4 regions of the Neobacillus sp. Fa239 genome follow, and region 1 is predicted to be linked to each of the others. Evidence: predicted binding sites of a transcription regulator. Region 1 holds the regulator's gene; each other region holds the start of a gene.
The links. Region 1 encodes Rex, which represses fermentation and respiration genes when NADH is low (regulators of the CRP and FNR family bind a similar motif). Its sites were predicted from a motif close to TTGTGAAATATTTCACAA; they were not measured.
Positions count from the first base shown of each region.

Region 1 (3,848 bases):
TAAGGTGGATACAATTTTTAATACATCGTCACCGGAAAATAAAAAATTACCTAAAACGGTTCGGATTTCCTTTTCGGATTTTAATGGGTACTCATCCCAAAGCTCATTTAAAACACGCTTATTGGAGGTCAATTCGGCTTGCTCCTGATCATAATAACCGATGGACAGATTTGTCCCATATCGGACGGTACCACCAAGTTCCGGAAGCTTTTTAATAATCGTTTTTAATAATGTCGATTTCCCAATCCCATTGGGCCCCACAAGAGCAATGCTTTCACCTTTAAATGCCCGAAATGAAATTTCCTCCGAAACGATTTCGCCGTTATATCCGACAGCGAGTGAATCAACCATCAGGACATCATTACCGCTTTGTTTCTCAATCTCAAACGAGAAGGAGGCGGACTTTTCGTCGCCTAGGGGACGGTCCATCAGTTCCATTTTTTCAAGCTTTTTCCGGCGGCTTTGAGCACGTTTCGTCGTTGAAGCACGGGCAAGGTTCCGGGCGATAAAGTCTTGCAGACTCGCAACCTCTTGCTGCTGCTTTTCATATAGCTTCATATCCCGTTCGTAATTGACTGCTTTTTGATCCAGGTAGGAACTATAGTTTCCAATGAATTTTTGAATTTGTCTGCGGGAAACCTCGTAAACCTGCGTCACCACTTTATCTAAAAAATAGCGGTCATGGGAAACAATTAAAATTGCTCCATCATAACCTTGCAGATATTGCTCAAGCCAAGTTAAGGTGTCGATATCAAGATGGTTTGTCGGTTCGTCTAAAATTAGGATATCAGGCTTTGTTAACAGAAGCTTTCCTAAGGCCAGACGGGTTTTTTGACCACCGCTTAAACTGGATATCATGAGCGAGCTGTTCGAAAAATTTAATCCATGTAAGACAGAGCGGATATCAGCTTCATATTGATATCCTCCCTGTTCTTTGAATTTTACTTGGAGCTGGTCATATTCCTTTAATATTCTATCGTAGCTGCTAATTTCCGGGTCCGCCATTTGTTCTTCAAGCCTCCGAAGCGATTTTTCCATCGCTCTAAGGTCTTCAAACACGGTCAACATTTCATCCCAAATCGACAAATTCGATTCTAATCCGGTATTTTGGGCCAGATAGCCGATTGTTACATCTTTCGGCTTGATGATCTCACCGCTGTCGTGCGATATGAATCCGGCAATCATTTTCAAAAGGGTGGATTTTCCGGCACCGTTCCTTCCTACAAGGGCAACGCGGTCCCGGGTTTGTAATTCAAGTTTTATATTCGATAAAATAAGGTCAGCGCCATAATATTTTGCTAGTTGATTAACCTGTAATAAAATCATTCTATTCACCTCTATTACTTAAAAATAGTGTACCTTATTCCCCTTATATCGGCAATAAGTGCGATAATTCGACTAGGGAATAAGAAATTACTGTAAATTTGTCTTAATTCGCTCAAAGTTTCACACACATGAACGAAAAAATAGTGTATGATTTGATAGGAGGATTTTTTTTATGGCTGAATTTACTCATTTTAATGAAGAGGGCAGGGCGAAAATGGTTGATGTAAGTGATAAGCCGGAAACGGCACGTACAGCATTGGCCCATTCAAGCATCACTGTCAATAAAGAAATTTATGATAGAATTACGAATAATCAAATGAAAAAAGGCGATGTTTTAGCCGTTGCTCAGGTAGCAGCCGTTATGGCCGCGAAAAAAACATGGGATTTGATTCCGATGTGCCATCCCATTCCTTTGACAGGTATTAATGTCTCATTCTCTTGGAGCAGGGACCAAGAGGAGCTGTATAAGTTAAACATTGAGGCTGTTGTGAAAACAAAGGGCAGTACCGGTGTGGAAATGGAAGCGCTATCAGCTGCGACTGTATGTGCGTTAACCGTTTATGATATGTGTAAAGCAGTGGATAAAGGCATGGTGATCGGCCCGACTTATCTAGTAGAGAAAACGGGCGGTAAACATGGTGATTTTAAAAGGAATTAAAGGATACAAATCCATTCATGGGGGTGTAGGAGAACATGACGAATGATACAATGAAAATTCCACAGGCGACAGCAAAACGACTTCCATTATATTATCGATTTTTACAAAATCTGAGTGCTTCCGGGAAACAAAGAGTTTCATCAGCGGAATTAAGCGAGGCAGTGAAAGTAGACTCGGCAACGATTCGCAGGGATTTTTCGTATTTCGGGGCTTTAGGAAAAAAAGGGTACGGGTATAATGTCAACTACCTGTTAACCTTTTTTCGGAAAACACTCGATCAAGATGAATTAACAAAGGTAGCGTTAATTGGTGTAGGTAATCTTGGTACAGCATTTTTAAATTATAATTTTTTAAAAAATAATAATACGAAGATTCAGTGCGCCTTTGATGTCGACCCAAATAAAATGGGCACAACGATTGGGGATGTGCCAGTCTACCACATGGATGATTTAGAAGAGCAAATCATGAAAGAACAGATTCAAGTGGCGATTCTGACCGTTCCTGCTCCAGTGGCCCAAATGATTACCGATAAGCTTGTCAAAGCCAATGTCAAAGCGATCTTGAATTTTACTCCTGCAAGGTTAAATGTCCCATCATCCATTAGAGTTCATCACATTGACTTGGCAGTGGAGCTGCAATCGCTCGTTTATTTTTTAAAGCATTATCCGACAATAGAAATGGATGAATTGTAAAGAAAGAGGCCTTTCTACGAAAAGTAGAAAGGCTTTTTTTATTGATTAAGGGATTTTATTCCTGTCTTTACAACGTAACAGTGTTATGTTACATTGATTTTATGAAAGGGGTTATCAATATGAGCGAGGAGTTAATATCGAAAAAGGAATTATTAGATTTGGCCGGAATATCATATGGACAGTTATATAGATGGAAACGAAAGGATCTAATCCCTGAGGAGTGGTTTGTTCGGAAATCGACCTTTACCGGCCAAGAAACTTTTTTTCCAAAAGAAAAGATGTTAGATCGAATTAATAAAATTCAAACGATGAAAGAAAACTTATCCTTGGATGAGCTGGCAAACATGTTTTCCCCAAGCGTAACCGACTTAAATTTATCGAAGGATGAATTAATAAAACGTAACATTGTTTCGACAACAGTCGCCAATTTTTATTTAGAGCAGGAAAAAGGCAGTTTGAATTTCAATTTTTCAAGAATGCTTGAATTATTTGTTCTAGAAAAGCTTCTACAATCAGGGGAAATCAATTTGGATGAGGGGACCATGCTGCTGCAGCTGCTCATTGATCATCGTCAGGAGCTTAAGCAAAAAAGCGGAGAATTGGTGATTACGAGAAAGCTGGGTGTCTCTTCTTGTCTTTTATTGCTAAACGCAGAGGGTTTCCATTTAGAGCGGGGAACAAAAATGGTTGCTCAGCTTTCTCTGATGGCGTGTATCGAAGAAATTAAATCGAAATTACTATAAAGGAGAATGAAAATGGAAGTAAAAAATAGAGGAGATCTGGTTATTAATGGAATAGGGGCCTCGAACGGCGGACAATTCCATGATGTAACGTTAAACGGAAGAGGAACAATCAATAGTGATGTTGAATGCAGCCTATTTGATTGCAATGGTTCAGGGGTCATCAAGGGGAATGTAAAGTCAGAAAAGATGAAGATCAATGGTAATGCAAAGTTCCATGCGAGTATCGAAAGTCAGAAGATGACTGTGGATGGGTCGGCTAAAATCGACCAAAACGTTCAAGTGGAACATTTAAAGGTTTCCGGTCATGCTACTGTTGGCGGAAAATTAAAAGGGGAAGAAGTCATCATTCACGGCATCTTAAAAGTAGGAGAAGATTGCGAAGCTGAGAAGTTTAAAGCAAAATATCGCTTTACCATTGGCGGGCTTTTA
Region 1 is NZ_AP041611.1:8,931-12,778, forward strand. It holds gene ACZ5XR_RS00050 (ABC-F family ATP-binding cassette domain-containing protein) at 1-1,326, opposite strand, end outside; gene moaC (cyclic pyranopterin monophosphate synthase MoaC) at 1,499-1,984, shown strand; gene ACZ5XR_RS00060 (redox-sensing transcriptional repressor Rex) at 2,020-2,676, shown strand; gene ACZ5XR_RS00065 (YhbD family protein) at 2,796-3,419, shown strand; gene ACZ5XR_RS00070 (cytoplasmic protein) at 3,432-3,848, shown strand, end outside.

Region 2 (3,848 bases), 2.3 Mb from region 1:
TATTCAAGGACTCTTCATACATTTAATTAAGAAGAACCAAGGAAAAGCTCATGTGTAATGAGGACGAGCTTGGCTGCTTCTTGAACTTGTGGAAAGGGAGTCTAAAATCTGGATGGAGTTCCTGCATGAAATAATCCAAAATTATAGTACATTTTTTTCACTGGATGCTTTTGAAAAGGCCATTTTTAGCCCTGCTAGTTGGGGAGTTATTGGCACGCTCATTATTCTTGAAGGATTATTGTCTGCTGATAATGCTCTCGTTTTAGCCGTAATGGTGAAGCATCTTCCAAAGTATCAGCGGAAAAAAGCCCTGTTTTACGGTATTTTCGGGGCCTATTTTTTTCGGATTTTGGTGATTGGCTTGGGGGTTTCCCTCATCAATATTGCCTGGATCAAGATTGTCTGCGGTCACTATTTGCTATGGATTGTCTTTCAAAATATGATTCAGAGGAAAGAAGAAGAAGACGAGGTTCGCTCTAAAAAAATGAGCTTTTGGCGAACGGTGTTAACCGTCGAACTTATGGATATTTCTTTCAGCTTTGACAGTGTCATGGCCGCCTTTGGGGTTTCGAATCAAGAATGGGTCTTATTTCTTGGAGGAATATTAGGAATTTTAATGATGCGTGGAGTGGCCCATATCCTGCTGGCTTTGATTGAAAAAGTACCCGAATTCGAAACAACTGCATTTGTCTTAATTGCAATCATTGGAATAAAAATGATCGTATCCGCATTCGGCTTTCATATGGATGAAATGATCTTCTTTAGTGTCATCATTATGATCTTCTTAGGAACATTTCTTGTACATCTTTTTAGAAAATCAGGCAGTGAAACATATTAATAATTGGGGTCAGACCCCCGGCGCTTTAACGCAGTACCGTGCCGGGGGTCTGACCCCATTATGTGGCCCCATTACGTGTCCCCATCACCTTGAAGGAATTTCTTGTTTTCCACCAGTTAATTGTAAGAGGTGACGTAATGCATAGGCGACACCATCTTCTTCATTTGTCTTTGTAATGATGTCTGCTTTTTGTTGAACATAGTGGGGGGCATTTCCCATTGCGACAGATGTGCTAGCGACTTCAAATTGCCCGAGGTCGTTTCCGCCGTCTCCAAAGGCTATAATTTCATCGAAGGATATGTTCATCATTTGCTGGTAACGCAGAATGGCTTTTCCTTTATGAGCCTGGTTTGATGTAATTTCGACATTATTAGGAAATGATGAAGCCATATTAATGGGAAATTTATCTGATAAAGTTGATTTAATTTCTTCTATTTTTTCGAGTTGATCAAAATGAACCAAAGCAATAAGTTTATAGATTTTTAGATTTTCCAGTCCGAAAATTTCGTCATAATTATAGGATCGAAAATAATCATCAATCTCCTTTTTACTTTTATCACGCAATGAAGGCAATGTTGAAGGATAGCCGCCCTGGTTTGTGTAAACAAGAATGCCTACTCCTAAACTCTTCAAAATCGAAAATACTTCCTTATAGATTGAAAGCGGTATTGTCGCTTCATACATCATTTCACGCATTTCAGAATAGATAATTGAACCGTTTATACAAAAAATCGGAATCTCCAAATCTTGAACCGCTTTTAGATGAATCACATCTGCCAACGCCCGGCCTGTGTTTAAAATCAGGCAATGGCCCTGTTCCTGTAATTCCTTTAAGGCTTTCACATTTTCTTCCGATATCACATGTTCAGAGTTTAATAGCGTTCCATCTAAATCAATTGAGATACATTTCATCTTTGTACTCCCCTCTTTCAATTTCTTCATTAAAACTACTATAACAGAATGAACACCAAATGGGGTTTTACAAGCACTGGAATCATTTTTAGTCCTAACCAATTTTATCTTACAAATAGGTGAGATTAATATTTAGATGGAAAAATTAAAAAAACGTTCACAGCGGTTGTGATGTGGGATAGGTTAAAATAAAGTATGTTCAATATTTCACATAAAAAATCTAAAGGAGTCATTCTTATGTCGTTCAGCAAACCGGAAAAAATTATGGAAATTACAGTGGAAAATGGGGTCAAAAAAACGAAACTCGCTCCTTTTCAAACCCTTATTTTAGGCTTTGAAGCCGGAGCATTTATCGCTTTAGGCTATTTACTTTTTATCCGGGTAACAGCTCCCTTACCTGATTCTTTACAAGGATTAAGCAGTTTAATAGGTGCATCTGTTTTTCCAATCGGGTTAATTCTAACCTTATTGGCTGGGGGAGAACTGCTGACAGGGAATATGATGGCCGTTCCCATTGCGCGCATGGCTAATAAGGTGAGTATGAGGCAGGTTCTTTTAAATTGGTTTCTTGTTACGGTGAGCAATTTTATCGGGGCCGTTTTTGTAGCCTATTTTTTCGGACATTTAATCGGGATGACGGAAACAGCACCGTTTTTGAACAAAACCGTTAATATTGCACAGCATAAATTGGAGGCATCCTTTTTGCAGGCTTTCATTTCAGGAATTGGCTGTAACTGGCTGGTGGCAGCGGCTGTCTGGCTATCCTATGGTGCAAATGATATGGCTGGAAAAATAGTGGGGATTTGGTTTCCAACGATGACATTTGTGGCGATAGGCTTTCAACACGTAGTTGCGAATATGTTCGTCATTCCAGCTGCGATATTTGCAGGACATTTTACGTGGTGGGAATACTTGCAAAACTTTATCCCGGTCTTTTTAGGAAATGCGGTTGGAGGGTCTGTGTTCATCGCCATGGCGTACTTCCATGCCTATAAGAAAAAAGACCTGCAGCACAATGAACCAAAGGTGATCCATCAAATGGTTAAAAGCTCTGGAAGATAGGATTTTGGGGGCTACCTATATGAGGCAGCTTCTATTATTTATTTTATCACTTAAGGAAAATTATTTAGTATGAATTTTTACATAATATAGTATAGTTAAAGAGTGTTGTTCACTCCTATTTGAAAAGAGGTAATGAAATGCAGAAGGATTTTTATGAGAAAAACCGTCATCGTTTATATGAGAATTTTGAGGAGAATTCTCTGCTTGTCATGTTTGCTGGAAAAGCTCCACAAAAATCTGCTGATGAGGAATATCAGTTCGTTCCTAATCGTAACTTCTATTACTTAACAGGAATAGACGAACCTAATATTATCTTTCTTGTACATAAAACAAATAAAAAAGTAGAAGAGTATCTGTTTATTGAAAAATCAGACCCTGTCTTAGAAAAATGGGTGGGAAAGACTATTTCAAAAGAAGATGCTGCGGAAATATCCGGAATTAACAATATTCAATTCATCGAGCAATTCGATTCCTTCTTGACTCGGACTCTATTGACCAACTCAATTTCGAATCTGTATTTAGACCTTGAAAGAAGAGAATTAGGTCAGCAAACAACAAAAGCTCAACAATTTGCTAGTAAAATCCAAGCTAATTATCCATACCTGCAATTAAAAAATGTTTATCCATTTGTCTGCGAGTTACGCGTTTATAAAACGCCTGAGGAAGTTGAAGAAATTAAGAAGGCCATTGCGATTACTTATGATGGGATCAAAAACTTAATGAGCCATGCGAAACCGGGTATGAAAGAATATCAGCTGGAAGCCTATTTTGATTTTTCACTTAAGTCAGAAGGCGTAAAACATTATGCATTCCCGACAATCTGTGCAAGCGGCAAAAATGGGACAATCCTTCATTATGGAAAAAATGATGCCACAGTTGAAGATGGCAGCCTTGTCCTTCTTGATTTAGGTGCACAATATAACTATTATAATGCTGATATTAGCTATACATTTCCGGTAAATGGTAAATTCACTGAAAAACAAAAAACATTTTATAACATTGTATTAAAAGCTTTACAAGAAACGACAGAACTAAT
Region 2 is NZ_AP041611.1:3,413,901-3,417,748, reverse strand. It holds gene ACZ5XR_RS16590 (TerC family protein) at 113-838, shown strand; gene ACZ5XR_RS16585 (HAD family hydrolase) at 923-1,750, opposite strand; gene ACZ5XR_RS16580 (formate/nitrite transporter family protein) at 1,988-2,812, shown strand; gene ACZ5XR_RS16575 (aminopeptidase P family protein) at 2,950-3,848, shown strand, end outside.
Region 2: ACZ5XR_RS16580 (formate/nitrite transporter family protein) is a predicted target of Rex. The motif match lies at 1,946-1,963, and genes of this name have one in related genera.

Region 3 (3,848 bases), 2.4 Mb from region 1:
TTTACCATGCTTATTATTCCAATTCGATGCCACTAATATTACAACATGCATATAGGTCTATTAACCCCCGTCAAGGTACGGTTACCATTCGTTCCCCAAAAAATCTAATCTTCAATAAGCAGGTAAAATAGAAAACATTTGAATAGCTAAAATAACTTTGTGAAGAAATGTACTTAAACGATCCTGCCATTTAATTGATGAAGGATTATTGTATAACTTACGGAAGGTCTTTTCTTCAATAGAACTGAATTCGAAAAATAAATATTCGGCTTTAGGAAAATATAGTTATTAAATACGATTAGATGACTGCCATTCCTTTTTCAGAGGTGAAATCACTTGTTCGCTAAAATGAAAATAATCGCCATCACCATTACTTGCTTTCTCATTATGAGTTTTTCACTTCCGGTAAATGCTGAGATTTCTCATTCAAACAATAACATTTTAAAAATGAATTTTATTGACGTCGGTCAGGGAGATGCTATTTTGATTCAGTCCCCAGAAGGGAAAAACATTCTAATTGATTCAGGTCCTTATAAAACTAAACAAAAAGTTATTTCTTACTTAAAAACTCAAGGCGTTAAAACCTTAGATTTAGTCATTGTTACTCACCCACACGGAGACCATATTGGTGCCATGCCTGACATTCTCCAAACTTTCAAAGTAGATCGGTTTTATATGGCAGATAGAGATCAAACATCACCTGAAGTAATACGCTTACAAAAAGCTATATTTGATCATGGTATTTTTGTATTGAGGCCACAATTGGATGAGGCTATTGAATTGGAAAAAAATCTTATCTTTAAGTTTATTGCTCCAACACCTGTAACTTATGAAAGTATAAATGAATATTCAAACGTTATACAGGTGATTTATAAAAAGAATCGCTTTCTTCTTATGGGCGACTCGGGGGAGCAAAGTGAAGCTGAAATGATGGATAGGGGAATAAACCTTCGAGCGGATGTAATTAAACTCTCACACCATGGAGGGAGAACAGGCAATACGCTTCCTTTCCTGAAAGCGGTCAAGCCACAAGTTGCTGTCATTAGTACAGCCGGTCCAAAGAATTATCCTTCTGCAGAGGTGATCAATCGGTTAAAATATTTAAAAGTCCCTATTTATAGAACTGATCTAAATGGGACAATTATTGCCCAATCAAATGGTAAGAAAATATGGTTAGTTTCGAATGAGAAATGAAAGTTAGATGAAAAGTCCTTACTTTCGACAATGTTATACGGGCTCATCGTAGCTTATTGTGGAAGAATAAAAAAGCAGGTAAAGAATCCCTGCTTTTTTAATGGGTCTGAACTTCCTCATCATCCGGTCGCAAATGAAAGGTGACGCTTCTTGAAATGAAGTTTATGGTATGATGAAGGTCGTACCGGCTGTTTTTGATTTCAATTCTCTCCTGGCTAACAAAAATCATGCAAACTGCATCCCCGTCCCAATCCATCAACAGATAATCGTCCGGATTGTCCGTATCGATGAATACCGAGCATTTCGGGTGAATGAATAAGTTGAATCCATGGGGCAATATAACTTTTTTCATTTTCATGCGGGATCCTCTTTCTTTTTTCTTATCTATAGTATAATCTTCCACATCTTTCCCGTCTATGTTCAGCCATGGCTATGGTTGCGTTTGTAATAGGTATGTATTATAACCACGATTTCCCCTCTTTTCCTGAAAAATGGCATTCCAACACAAAACCCAATTTCGAATGTGTGCTTACCAATTTCCCTTCTCCCTTCTTTACTAAAACCCTCGTTACTTCTATAAGGATTCAGTTGCTTGTTTTATCTACTCATTTATATCCTCATCATTTTGTCACGAAGAGTTCAAATCTTTTTGTCTTGTTTGTGAACATATTCATAAAGAACTCCAAAGATTAAATGAATGAAATTATAATAACAAACTATAGAAGTTGATTATATTGTTAATCACCTATGATCCTTATTTAATCATTAACACGAAACAAGAAAGATTAAAAATCGAAAATCAATCACTGGAGGAATTTAAAAATGAGTATGTTTTGTTTTCAATGCCAAGAAACCGCAAAAGGAACAGGTTGTACAGTAGTTGGAGTATGTGGAAAAAAAGATGATTTAGCAAATATGCAAGATTTATTGATTTACACAATTAAGGGAATAGCGATTGTGAATACAATGGCTCGTGAAATCGGAATTAATCAAAAGAAAACAGATGAGTTCGTCATCAATGGTCTTTTTATGACGATTACCAATGCAAACTGGGATAAAAATGAATTTTTTAATACAGTAAGAGAAGGATTAAAGCTCCGGGAAGAAATTAAAGCGGCAATCAATCATGCAGGATACACTTTTGACAATAATAGCGATTTTGTCACTTGGTATGGTGAAACAAATCATCAGCTTGAAATGAAATCTGCTTCTGGGGAAGTTAGTATTTTAGCTACTAGAGATGAAGATATTCGTTCATTAAGAGAGTTAGTGACCTACGGTTTGAAAGGAATGGCTGCCTATTTAGAGCATGCGGCAAATCTTAGCTATGAAAATGAAGAGCTAAATGCGTTTATGCAAAAAGCACTTGCCAAGATCACAGATGATTCCGTAAGTATGGAACAATTGATTGAACTATCAATGGAATGTGGAAAATACGGCGTTCATGCCATGGAACTTCTAGATACAGCGAATACATCCACATATGGTCATCCTGAAATGACGAAAGTAAACATTGGTGTCCGTCAAAATCCGGGGATTTTAGTTAGCGGTCATGACCTGAAAGATATGGAAGAGTTATTAAAACAAACAGAAGGCACGGGAGTAGATGTGTATACACATAGTGAAATGCTGCCAGCGCACTATTACCCAGCATTCAAAAAATATGATCACTTTGTCGGTAACTACGGAAATGCATGGTGGGAACAAACTCGTGAATTCGAGAGCTTTAACGGTCCGATTTTAATGACAACAAACTGTATTGTACCACCAAAGGAATCTTATAAAGAAAGAATGTATACCACTGGTGCCACAGCTGTTGAAGGTGTAACCTATATTCCTAAAAATGAAGATGGTACAAAAGATTTCTCCGTTATGATTGAGCATGCAAAGAAATGCCAACCACCTGTAGAAATTGAAAAAGGTGAAATTATTGGAGGATTTGCGCATAATCAAGTGGCTCAAGTAGCTGATCAAGTGGTTGAAGCTGTGAAAAACGGTGATATTAAACGATTCTTTGTAATGGCTGGCTGTGATGGTCGCCATAAGATCAGAACTTATTATAAAGAGTTTGCCGAAGAGCTTCCAAAAGATACAATCATTTTAACAGCCGGTTGTGCAAAATATCGATACAATAAGCTAGATTTAGGTGATATCAACGGAATTCCACGGGTACTTGATGCTGGTCAATGTAACGATTCTTACTCTCTTGTCATGACGGCATTGAAGCTGAAAGAGGCATTCGGATTAGAAAGTGTAAATGAATTACCGTTATCTTACAATATCGCATGGTATGAGCAAAAAGCGGTTATCGTTTTCTTATCTTTACTTTACTTAGGTGTGAAAAATATTCACATTGGACCAACATTACCAGCTTTCTTATCACCAAACGTAACGAACTTCTTAATTGAGAATTTTGGTGTAGGCGGCATTTCAAATACAAAAGACGACATGGAAATGTTCATGAATAGCTCAATCGAAATTAAAGAAAGTATTTCAGTTTAATAATAGACTCGGATCCCGACTGGGATGAAGGATCAAATGAATGTTAAAGGGAGAGTCAATGGCTTTCCCTGTTTTTTCGTATTTTTTATCCTCCTTATTCGCCCTTTTTACATATCAAGACTGCAAATTTTTTCATAAACTATAAGAGTTAA
Region 3 is NZ_AP041611.1:2,358,939-2,362,786, reverse strand. It holds gene ACZ5XR_RS11305 (cysteine hydrolase family protein) at 1-8, opposite strand, end outside; gene ACZ5XR_RS11300 (ComEC/Rec2 family competence protein) at 337-1,194, shown strand; gene ACZ5XR_RS11295 (hypothetical protein) at 1,292-1,552, opposite strand; gene hcp (hydroxylamine reductase) at 2,023-3,696, shown strand; gene ACZ5XR_RS11285 (GNAT family N-acetyltransferase) at 3,804-3,848, opposite strand, start outside.
Region 3: hcp (hydroxylamine reductase) is a predicted target of Rex. The motif match lies at 1,853-1,870, and genes of this name have one in related genera.

Region 4 (3,848 bases), on a different replicon from region 1:
GAACAAGCGAGCATGAAACCGGACTGGCCATTGATGTGACAGAAGGAGATGGCCAATGCGCGGCAGCGGATTGCTTCGGCGACAGTACTGAGGCCAAATGGCTGCAGGAGTATGCCGCGGATTACGGTTTCATCATCCGCTATCCAAAAGGGAAAGAAGCCATAACAGGTTACCAATATGAACCATGGCATCTTCGATATGTCGGCAAAGAACTTGCAAAGGAAATCACGAGCCAAGGCATTACACTAGAAGAATACTACAATGCTGCTAAAGTAAATAACTAAAAGGGAATAAAAAGTGACAGGCACCATGTGAAGAATTCACATGGTGCCTGTCACTGTTCTAGCAGCTTGCTCTATTACCGAATGTTGGCTTATTCGTAGGATTTGAATTTGAATAACAAAACAGGGTTGGGAACACTATAATGAGGTGTTGCTCAAAAAATTCCGTCATTTCAAGAATAGCAATTCTGTTTGTGATTACCTTTATAAATAGGAGCAAGTATATATTTGTATATTCGAGGAGAAAGATTTTGACCAATAAAAATATAACTAAATCGTTAAAAGAAAACATTGAGATCTTCCAAAAGATACTTGACTATGTTTCCGATTTACGGATCCGAATATTGAAAATTGGCAGCAGACCTTATATAGATGGTGCGATTCTGTATATTGACGGAATTGCAGATACGGAAAAAATACAAGAATATCTGGTTGTTCCATTATTATCTTTGAACAGTGCAAATGATGATGAAGCTTTTATCGACGAAATCGCCTATCACCATATCAAAACAGCAGATGTTGAGGTTGTGGAATCGTTTCAGCCCCTGATAGACGGGGTGCTATTAGGAAAAGCGGTAATCCTTCTCGATCAAAATACAAAAGGAATCATTACCGAAACTGCTCAGTGGAAGGAAAGGCATGTTGCGGAAGCAGTCAATGAAAAGGTTTATAGGGGACCGTTAATTGGTTGTTCGGAAAAACTAAAAACGAACCTAAACCTAATCAGAAGTCTTGTGAAAACACCTAAGCTATGTATCCGTTCCATGAAAGTAGGAATCCTATCAAAAACAGATGTATCAATTGTTTATATTAGGGAAATAGCTACCGAAAAAAACGTAACAGAAGTAATGAATCGAATTCAACGAATTAATGTAAAATATTTGTTGGAAGCTAGGATTATTGAGGATTATATCGAAGGTAAAAGAAAAACATTTTTTCCCCTTACACTCTCGACAGAAAGACCCGATAGTATTGCAGCTGCTTTATACGAAGGAAGGATTGCGATCCTTGTTGATGGGACTCCAGAAGCAATTATTGTGCCAACGGTATTTTGGCAATTTTTTCAGACCCCTGATGACTATTATGGTAAGTTTGGTCGATTTATTACTCGTCCTCTGCGTTTTCTTTGTTTTCTTACCACAATTTATTTGCCTGGATTATATACTGCCATAATGAGATTCCATAAAGATGTTCTTCCGGATCATGATTTGAAATCCTCATTATTATCTCATACACTTATCCCAATTTGGGCAGAAGTATTAATCCTTTTGATTCTGTTACATCTCATCAATGAGGCTTCCTTTCGATTACCCAAGAGTACGGTTTTTAGTTTATCGATACTGGGTACAATCATTGTAGGGGATGCAGCCTTGAGTTCTAAATTGGTTCATCCGCTCTCACTTTTTATTGTAGGGGTGTGTTTTATTACTGGCTATCCCTTACTTATTAGAGGCTTTTTAAGTACTGTAATCTCTTTACGATTCCTTTTATTTATTATCGGAAGCTTCTTTGGTTTAAGTTGCCTTGGAATTGTAAGCTTATTATTGATTATTTATGCTGCCAGTTTAAAATCCTTGGGCGTTCCTTATTTAGCTCCGCTAATTCCGTTAAATCCTAACGAATGGAAGGATACCTTTTACCGAGGGAATCTAGATGATATTACCAATAGTCCTCATACCTTTCCGTCAAAAGAGAAGAAAGAATGAGCAGAGTTCTGTTCGATCTTTAGAAGTCACTTATTTTATTAAGTCAAATTTTTCCTATATTTTATGTTAGTAATATTTTAATTTTGAATAGAAAAAATAAAGTCGTTTTATTAAGGGCTATTGAGGTAGTCCTTTAAATTTACAACAACAGATTTAGGTAGTTCATCGGAAGGGCAGTGGAACCTTATTCGGGTTTTACTGCCTATTTATTTTCTTTAGGTTGGAATGGAGGCAGTAGCACGGCATTATTATTTTCTATTTGTGAAATGGATGGTTTAAAAAATGATTGATTGGATGGTTATAAAATTAAAAAATCCTTTATTATAAACAAGTGGACTAAGAGCCCAACTCTGTAAAAGGGAAAATTAATATTTATTTTCATAATGTGTATGAACTCTCGATTTTTTAAAAGTGGTAAAGGAGTTGTTCTTATAGAGAGATTGTTGAATTATCTATTATTTGTAAGTACCTACTAGGAAGTATGTATTGTTTAAAGTACATTCTTGATCGAAATAGTATGACTTTTAATGTGAATAATTTCACAAGAAAACTATTACTCTATTTTTATTATTATCATATTGTTTATGTTTGAAAAAGGAGCATTCAAAATGAAAGGGGAAAGGAAAGTGCAAAATTGGATACGTTATGCTAAGTTTTCTATTTTAGCTTTATTAGGATTGGCCCTATTGTCAGGTTGTGATAGCAGCCAATATATAGTGCTCTACCCAAAAGGACCTGTTGGTCAACAAGAGTTAAAGTTAATTATCATTTCAGTTATTTTGTGTGCAATCATCATTATTCCCGTTATAGGTATATTTGTTTATATTGCAATCCGTTATCGGGATATACCCGGCAATAAAGCTCCTTATAAACCTGAATGGGATGATAGCAAAGTACTTGAGATTGTTTGGTGGGGTATTCCAATTATACTTGTCGCTATACTCGGAGTTTTTACTGCAAAAACAACGAATAATTTAACTAAGCCACCTGTGAAAAATGTCACTCCGATTACAGTTCAAGTTACTTCAATGGATTGGAAATGGTTGTTTACTTACCCAGGCAAAAAGATTGCGACGGTCAATTATGCTGAAATTCCTGCAGGTGTTCCTGTTCAATTCATTTTAACCGCTGATGCACCAATGAACTCTTTCTGGGTACCACAATTGGGTGGTATGGAATATACGATGCCTGGCATGTCTATGGGATTATGGCTGCAGGCAGATAAAAAAGGAAATTATTTCGGAACTGGTGCTAACTTTACCGGAAAAGGATTTGCTCATATGCAATTCAAAGTCAAAGCTGTCAGTCAGGCTGAATATGATAAATGGGCAACTGGCATAAAGAAAGACTCTCCTGCTTTAACCGATGCAGGCTATAAAAACCTGTCCAAACCAGGTCTAGCAAAAGAAGTAAGCTTTTCATCTTACCCGAAAGGATTGTTTGAGTCAATTGTCAATAAAAACGGCGGTTCTTATTATCATATGAGCAATATGGGTGATAGCAACTCTATGTCCGGGATGAAGATGGGCAATAGTAACTCAATGTCCGGGATGAAGATGGGCAATAGTAACTCAATGTCCGGCATGGATATGAAGTCTAAAAATAATTAATAGGAGGAATTTTAGCATGAATACATCGGGTTTTTTTGTAACAGGCGATCCCATGATTTATGGGGCGGATGTTTCCATTGTTTTGGCGTCTATTGCCATTATTTTTACCCTGACCTACTTTAAAAAATGGGGATGGCTATGGCGAGAATGGATCACCACTGTTGACCATAAAAAGATCGGAATTATGTATCTTTTGTCTGCACTGCTTATGCTTTTTCGTGGTGGAGTAGATGCTGTCTTGATGCGGCTTC
Region 4 is NZ_AP041612.1:12,752-16,599, reverse strand. It holds gene ACZ5XR_RS28410 (M15 family metallopeptidase) at 1-284, shown strand, start outside; gene ACZ5XR_RS28405 (spore germination protein) at 533-1,987, shown strand; gene ACZ5XR_RS28400 (ubiquinol oxidase subunit II) at 2,596-3,597, shown strand; gene ACZ5XR_RS28395 (cbb3-type cytochrome c oxidase subunit I) at 3,614-3,848, shown strand, end outside.
Region 4: ACZ5XR_RS28400 (ubiquinol oxidase subunit II) is a predicted target of Rex. The motif match lies at 2,515-2,532, and genes of this name have one in related genera.